DNA from 2 places in the Paenibacillus bovis genome. Region 1 is predicted to be linked to the other one. Evidence: riboswitches for the same ligand, from Rfam matches in the RefSeq annotation. Region 1 holds a riboswitch; the other holds the start of a gene.
The links. A riboswitch is a leader RNA that binds a small molecule or an ion and turns the genes downstream of it on or off. The one in region 1 is predicted to bind cyclic di-AMP.

Region 1 (4,169 bases):
GCATGAGCAGGACGCCGCCGCCCAGTGTGCGCAGACCCGCGAATAATAACGGCGGTGTATAATCCAGCGCCAATTTATAAATGGACCAGGAGATGCCCCACAGAAATACCAGTGCAGCAATCAGCCCAGCCCGTTTGAGTGGTGTCAAGGTGTTCATGATGTTCTTCCCTTCTGTTTCCGGATCGAGCAATATGATGTTCGTGACGATACGTCTTGCCGCGTGTTCGTCAGCTGCATCGGTCAGCCTATTTACCCAATCTTATAATGAATCGCTCCTAATAGCTGCCGAAGCAGCCTGTCTGATCATACGCCTTTTTATACGGCAATTCAATAGCAGGCACAGGTATATACAAGCCAAAAAGGACGCTGCATGCTCCGGCAGTGTCCTTTCTTCGATCGTTCCCGATTCCTGCATAATCTTCCTTTTAGGAACCCGTATGCTGGATATCTCCCTCCAGCGGATCGACCAGATTTCCCTTGAATACTTTGAGATACTTGTATTCGCCGTTGATAGACAGCTTTAACAGACCGTTGTCAAAATCGGTATGCTGATCCTTGAAAAAGACTCCCTGTGTTACGACAGGCTGATTGGTCTCATAGCGAATCTGGTAACCGGCAGGGGTGCGAATTACATCGACCTCGACGCCGTCTTCATGAGTCTCCTCCAGCCGGGCCTTCATCCGCTGTACCGCCACGATATGGATATCGACTGCTCCCAGCTGTTCCAGCAGATCGTTAACGATGGAGCCGCGTGTAATTTCCTGCCAGCGGGATTGTGCCGACTGGCCAATAATGAGCTGGGTAATCTGCTGCTGAAGCGCCACTTCTGCAATAACGACAGCCGGCTCGTCATTCTCGTCCACCTCGATGATAAAGGTACCACCGGCTTCCTCTGTGAGCTTTTTCCATGAATTCAGATAATTCTCCTGCTGCATATCCAACTCGCTGACGGGTTCATTCAGCACCGTAATGACATACAGCGGAGACTGAAGCAGCTGAGCCAGACGGATCCCCCGCCTGATCAGTCGTTCACCATTAGGGCCGTAGTAGACCCCGACCATAATTTTCTCATCATTCATCGCTCTATTCTCCTTTTGCTCGGTACATAGTAGTTGTGTCTATAGTCACTCTTAACCAGCTTCGCTCAAAAAGAATAATAAGCCTGCGCATAATCGCTTAGAAATTGCCGCTCGGTCAGTGGCTGTCTGTACAACAACGAATCTGCGGATTCACTTTGCCGGATCATATAATTGTGCAATGCTTCGATCGCCAGCTGGGCACGGGTATGTCCCCAATTCTGCCGGTGAACGTGTACATATTCCAGCGCCTGCTGCACGGTCAGCCCTTTGAGACGCTGGAATACCGAAGCCCAGCGTACCAGATCAAGCCGGCGCAGCCCGTCGGAGAATTCGTATTCGGCCCAGCCGGAACCGTCTGCCAGCGAGATGCGCAGCAGACCGCAGTGCAGCATTCCGCAGCTATCGGGCAGGGAGAGCCGCTGATGATCGTATAGATAGATTTCCAGCGAACCTACACAGGTGGACGAGACCGAAGGGATGTGGGGCTGTGCAGAGACCGCAACTACATTTTGCATGAAAGACACGCTCCTTGGAGGAATGTTTGGTTGTCAGCTATCATAGAGGGGAATTTGGCTGGACGTAAACAGACATCTGGCATCGTGGCAGCCCGTATTTGTCATGGAAGCTTCATGTAATCGCATTCATCACTGGTAATCTTATCGCTGCCTACCAAAATCAGGCGTTTGCTTCCGTTTTCATTTTATGTGAATAAATGAGTGAAAATAAGAGAAAACGAGAGCTATATCGCGTATATATCCTTTTATTTCGCATCCAGTCGATATAGGAGCCTACCAGGCAGTTTGAGCAGTCTTTACAACGTTCAGCCGCGGGAGTATGATTCGTCTCAAGTTCATAAGACAGCGCTGATCGCAGCGCACACATACCAGCTGAGTTTTTGGGATACAGCCATGCTGTATGCAGAGAGCGGGGGAACCATCGAGAAGGACCGCAGCGGTTTCTTTTCAGGGGTGAATCGGACGACAGGATGTTATGGAATTCTGTTGGTCTGTAGGGAGACTCTTACTCCCGAATCCGGCAGCTAACCTCGTAAGCTGAAAATAAGAGAGGCGACAATTGTCATGCCATCCGTCAGGGATATCTCTGCGCGGATGTCGAAGAAGCTGACGAAGACCACCTCTTCCTCGGCTTCTTTTTTGTTGCCTTCATACTACTGGAGGAGAAGAGAAATGGAATTGGAGCAGGAACATCATTTGCCGGAAGAATATATACTGGTATCGCCGGCTACCCGGGCTGGAGAGCAGTTTGTCCAGCTGTTAAAAGTAAAAAAAATCCCGTTTGCTCTTATCGTGAACAGTTATGCCGAGAAGGTACGGTTCGAAGGAATGGGTATCGAGCATGTGATACTGCTGGATACGCAGCGCCAAGAATTGTGGGTTATGCCGAACCTGAATATCGGCAAAGTCTATTTATTTGAACGCAGTCTGCCGCTCTGCTGCCGCTATATCCAGATCTGCCGCTCATGGACGAGCGAACCGGTCTATGTCATTACTGAAGGCAGCAATTCGCGCATGATTTATAAAGGACTGGGAGCCAATTATATTATCCATACCAATGGCGGCAGTGCCGCTTTTTTACTGTGAATATAGGAGGATCTCCATACCGCCAGAAAAATCGTAAATCCGGCTGAATCTCCGCTTTTGCATATCCCGAAATGGGTAATAGGTTGCTAACCCGTTATAGCTGCATCCGGGCGAATTTTTGGAGGTGGAGATGATGGCATTGGAACAAAAAGTAGCCCTGGTTGCAGGAGCTACCGGATTGGTCGGTCAGGCATTAACCGAACTGTTGATCCAGGCACCTGAATACAGCGAAGTGATTGTACTGGTACGCAAGCCGGTGGAACGATGGCAGCAGCATGACCGGCTTCGCCAGGTAATCGTAGATTATGAACATCTGGAGCAGCAGCGCGATGAACTGCGGGCTGACGATATATACTGCTGTCTGGGCACGACAATCCGCAAAGCCAAGACACAGGAAAACATGTACCGGATCGATGTGACCTATCCGCTGGAATTGGCACGCATCGCCCATGAAGAAGGAGCTACGCAGTTCCTTGTCGTCAGTGCGATGGGGGCAGATTCGCAGTCCTCGGTCTTTTACTCCCGCATCAAGGGCGAACTGGAGCAGCAGCTGGCACAGATCGGATATGAGTCGCTATCTATTGTCCGGCCGTCTCTGTTGCTCGGCAAGCGCAGGGAATTCCGGCTGGGGGAACGTACCGGTGCCATACTGGCAAGAGTATTATCTCCGCTGTTTATCGGTCCGATGAACAAATACAAAGCCATTTCCGCAGAGATCGTTGCAGAAGGCATGTACCGGATTGCCTGCCGCAAGCCGCAGGGAACCGTAGTCTATCTATCCAACCAGCTGCATATTGCTGCCCGTCCTGTTAGCCGTTAAACGGGAGAATAGCGATGCTGCACAATCAATGGCATGGTAAAATAAACAGAAGCAAGTATAATGTAAATGCAGGTCTGTGCTTGAAGACGGACATGAATTTCAATTACAGAATGGAGTACAATCACATGCCTCAACTGGATGCCAAACAAGCGGCGTCGATGATCGAACGCTGGATTTCTTTCTATGATATGGATAATGCCAAAGCCTGGGACAAGGATGACTATCCGTTTATCCAGACTTCCTGCCGTCAGATGCGGACAGCGATTCAGGCTTTGCGCGGCAAAGGACCAACCGCTCCCGGAGAGCGCAAAAAGGTCGCTGCTGCCCTGGAGGAATTTATCGAGGATTCTTTTATGGACGATGCCAATGAATGGGAGCCGGAAAACCGTGCTTTTGTCAAAGAATCAATGGCTGCTCTTCAATATGCTGCGGGCTTTCTGCAAAAATAAGATCATATCATGATTGAGGTGGAACACGATGAAGCAGCCTGACCCTTGTTCGCCTGCACAGCAGTCGCTGCAGATTACCCTGTGTCCGGTGGAAGAGTCACATATTATATTGAATCTGTATCCGTTCTATCTGTATGATCTATCAGAAATCTGGGAACGCCAGCCGAATCGGCATGGCGTTTTTGAAGAGGAAGACAGCTACCGTACGCTCGCCGAGCAG
Region 2 (4,169 bases), 310 kb from region 1:
CCCCATTATGATCTGGAGATCGATTTCCCGACGGATCTTCCTTATGATGTATTCCGCCCGGGAGATCCCAAAAAAGAGAAACAAATTTTGCTGCTGAACCGTCAAAACAAGGTACAGGAAATTTCGGAGGTATCTGATGTAGTACGATCAATCAGCGGCATCCATCGCGGTCGCTATCATCTGTACTTTCCACAAGAAAAGCTGGAAAGGGTAAAAAATCAGCTGTCCAAGCAGGTAGCAGATATCTTTGAAGACAAACTCGGCCCTGCACAGATGGAATTCGAAATTTAAGTCTACGGATTAAAAATAGAGTATTAGGAAGTAAAGGAGAGTTAAACATATGTTATTTGATACACATACGCATCTGGATTCCAAAGATTTCGACGAAGATCGCAAAGAAGTCATCGAGCGTGCTTATGCGCAAGGGGTGACCCGAATGGTAAATGTGGGATTTGACCGGGAGACGATTCCGACTACCATGGAACTCGTCGAAGCCTATGATTTTATCTATGCGGCTGTCGGCTGGCATCCGGTCGAAGCGATTACAATGCAGCCGGGAGATCTGGAATGGATTGAATCTTTATGCAAGCATGAAAAAGTGGTGGCAATCGGCGAGATCGGTCTGGATTATCACTGGGATAAATCACCAAAAGATGTACAGCATCGGGTACTGCGTGAGCAAATCGGTTTGGCACGATCGATTAATATGCCAATCGTTATTCATAATCGTGAAGCCCACGAGGATATTGTACGTATCCTGAGAGAGGAAAAAGCATCCGAAGTCGGCGGCATTATGCACTCGTTTTCAGGTAGCTGGGAGACTGCCAAAATGTGTCTTGATATGGGCTTCCATTTATCGTTTGGTGGACCGATTACGTTCAAAAATGCAAAGCAGCCCAAAGAGGTACTTCAGCAGGTACCAATGGACCGGTTGTTACTTGAAACGGACTCCCCTTATTTGACACCTCATCCTTATCGTGGGAAACGAAATGAGTCGGCTCATGTGCGTCTTGTCGCCGAGGCAGCTGCCGAGCTAAAAGGGGTCTCACTGGAAGAAATTAGTGAAATTACGACGAAAAACGCCCTTACATTATTTGGCATACGGTGAAAAAGGGAGAAAAACCACTGAAAAACCGAGCTATACGGATATATGAATGAATTTTAATGAATAAATGCTAAAATGTTACAAGATTTTAACTACTTTTTAAGAAAAACGGAGTTGCCTATCGCTTTACAGTGGGGTTGGGTTCAGGATATCATTTCATCAGTGATTTAATCTTGTTATTGATAAACGAGATTCCATGATTCGGTCTCGCTGAGTTTCCTACATAGGAGAACGGGGGAACCAACAGCTGCCTTCAGCATTCAAACCAGTAGTAACGGAAGGCAACATGTCTGATTCCTGATACAGGGTCTTTGGGGTGAATTGGGGATACTTGCGCCATGAGCGGAGGACTCTTCAAAGGGCATGAAATACAAGCAGTTCAAAATGTCCGAACCCGACAGCTAACCTCGTAAGCGATGCAGAGGCAACCTCGCATTTTCTAGTGTTTCCCGAATGTTGTAATCGTCGGAAGCCAGGAAGAGTTGCTCTTGCGCTTTTCCATAGGCTTCTTTTTGTTTTGGCCAAAAGGGAAAGCAAGAGTGTATTATTCTGAATATTACTGTTCAGAATCAGGAAGCCACTAGGACTGACCATGGCGCAGGTACCTATTACATCATGAAAGATTATCGAGTTGGACGGATAATCTTACAGCAACACAAACGGCCTGCGAAAATTCTTATATAGTCGCGTCACATTGTATTTACGTCACAGCTAGACGGCGAGACTATGAAGGAGGACGGAAGAAGTGGGAATGGCTCCTTTCGAAGAAACCCATGGTTCACGCTCATCCAGCATGTCTTACGCGCTGAGTTGGAAGCAGAAAAATCTACGCTTTGCCTCGTTAACTGCACTGGCGGTCATTGCGGTCATCGTTATGCTGCTCGCTGTTCTGTATAATCAGGCAGGCAAAAATATTTATGTTGTCATTGATGGTAAAGCCCAGGAGATGGAAACGCGCAAGCTGATGCTTTCCGACATGCTGACAGAACACCAGATTCAACTGGCACCACAGGATAAAGTATCCATGCCTTTGAATGGCGCAATCCAGGATGGGGATAAGGTCTATATCAACCATGCGGTAGCGGTAAATATTACGGCTGATGGAGATACCAAAAAGGTATATACCACTGCCAAGACAGTAGGCAATACACTGGAGCAGGCTGGAATCGATTTGAAGGAAAAAGACAAATTGAATCCACCAGTCGAAGCTTCGGTCAAGCAGGATATGGATATCAAAGTAGTCAGAACAACTTCATTCGTTACGAAGCAGACAGTCAAGCTTCCGTACGATGTAGTGAAGAAAACCAGCAGTACCATGCTGGAAGGCAAAACCAAGCTGGTTCAATCCGGACAAACCGGTAAAGTGGTCCAGTACATCGAGAAAGTATACGAAGATGGAGAATTCGTCTCCAAGCGTATGATCGACAAAAAAACAACCACCGAAGTTCAGGACAAGATTGTAATGGTGGGTACCAAGAAAGAACAGCCTAAATTGCTTGCAGCAAGTACATCCGACAGCTCTTCCAAATCGGATAAAGGCTTCTCCTATGCGAAAGTCCTCAACAATGTAACTCTTACTGCCTATTCTTCCGGCGAACCGGGTCTGGGTACGACTACCGCTTCCGGTACAAGAGTAACCGAAGGACGTACGATTGCTGTAGATACCAGTGTGATCCCGATGGGTTGGTGGGTATACATTGAAGGTATCGGTTACCGCCGTGCAGAAGATACCGGCAGTGCCATTAACGGCAATAAAATCGATGTGTATATAGACAGCCTGAGTCAGGCCAGATCGTTCGGACGCAAGACAGGTTATACCGTGTATGTGATTGGACCGGTAAAACCTTAGTGTCGCGCCAGGATAGCTGTTGCCTGCATCAGAGCAGCTGTTGTATGATATAGTTATTATTAACCATGAGCGTGAATAGAACCGACAAAAAGAAGAGGATGAATCCTCTTCTTTTTGTTTGTTATACTGGAGACAGATTCATAGATGAACGCAGAAGGGAAGCGTACGGCAAAAGTGATTAAAGAAGTGATTGTGGTAGAAGGCAGAGACGATACCGTAGCGATCAAGCGTGCAGTGGAGGCAGATACGATCGAGACAGGCGGATCAGCGATAGGACCGGCAGTGATCCAACGTGTAAAGCTGGCACAGGAGCGCAGAGGAGTCATTATTCTGACCGATCCCGATCATGCCGGAGAGCGTATACGCAAAATTGTGGCTCAGCAGGTGCCTGGCTGCAAGCATGCCTTTATCCCGGAAAACGAAGCTACACGCAAAGGGGATATTGGCGTCGAGAACGCTTCGCCCGATTCGATCCGTGCCGCACTGGCACGAGTGCATACGGAAATGCCATCCGCAGAAACCCTGATTGACTGGGATGATCTGTTAATGACAGGACTCGTCATGCACAAGGATGCGTCCGAACGACGGATGAAAATGGGCAACCTGCTCGGAATCGGCTACTGTAACGGCAAACAATTTCATAAGCGTCTGCGTATATTCGGCATCACCCGTGAAGAATTTGCCGCAGCACTTTCACAACTGGAATCGGAGGAACAATAAATCAATGAGTGATCAACACGATATCGCCACACCCAGACGAACCAAGGAAATTATCAGCAAGCATGGATTTTCATTCAAAAAAAGCCTGGGACAAAACTTTCTGATCGATGCGAATATTCTGAATAAAATTGTAGAAGCAGCCGATCTTACATCGGAACGCGGTGCTCTGGAGATTGGTCCAGGGATCGGAGCGCTCACAGAGCGTCTTGCCCAGCAGGCCAAAGCAGTGACAGCCGTCGAGATCGATCAGCGCCTGATCCCGATTCTGAAAGATTCGCTGCAGGAGTATTCCAATGTGAATGTCCGTCACGGTGATATCCTCAAGGTGGATCTGCATGAGCTGTTCCGTGAAGACTTTGGCAATGTTGACAAAGTCAGCGTTGTAGCCAATCTGCCTTATTATGTGACGACTCCTATCCTGATGAAGCTGCTGGAAGAGCGCCTGCCGCTCGATAACATCGTTGTCATGATCCAGAAGGAAGTCGCCCAGCGAAT

Region 2: another riboswitch for cyclic di-AMP. It lies ahead of AR543_RS03020 (resuscitation-promoting factor); the one in region 1 lies ahead of AR543_RS01620 (hypothetical protein).

What each region holds. Positions count from the first base shown of each region.
Region 1 is NZ_CP013023.1:374,957-379,125, reverse strand. It holds gene AR543_RS01635 (DMT family transporter) at 1-157, opposite strand, end outside; gene AR543_RS01630 (universal stress protein) at 426-1,079, opposite strand; gene AR543_RS01625 (hypothetical protein) at 1,145-1,594, opposite strand; cyclic di-AMP (ydaO/yuaA leader) riboswitch at 1,955-2,148, shown strand; gene AR543_RS01620 (hypothetical protein) at 2,267-2,680, shown strand; gene AR543_RS01615 (oxidoreductase) at 2,811-3,500, shown strand; gene AR543_RS01610 (hypothetical protein) at 3,626-3,949, shown strand; gene AR543_RS01605 (GNAT family N-acetyltransferase) at 3,978-4,169, shown strand, end outside.
Region 2 is NZ_CP013023.1:689,861-694,029, forward strand. It holds gene AR543_RS03010 (HD domain-containing protein) at 1-291, shown strand, start outside; gene AR543_RS03015 (TatD family hydrolase) at 341-1,108, shown strand; cyclic di-AMP (ydaO/yuaA leader) riboswitch at 1,304-1,536, shown strand; gene AR543_RS03020 (resuscitation-promoting factor) at 1,851-2,954, shown strand; gene rnmV (ribonuclease M5) at 3,129-3,674, shown strand; gene rsmA (16S rRNA (adenine(1518)-N(6)/adenine(1519)-N(6))-dimethyltransferase RsmA) at 3,679-4,169, shown strand, end outside.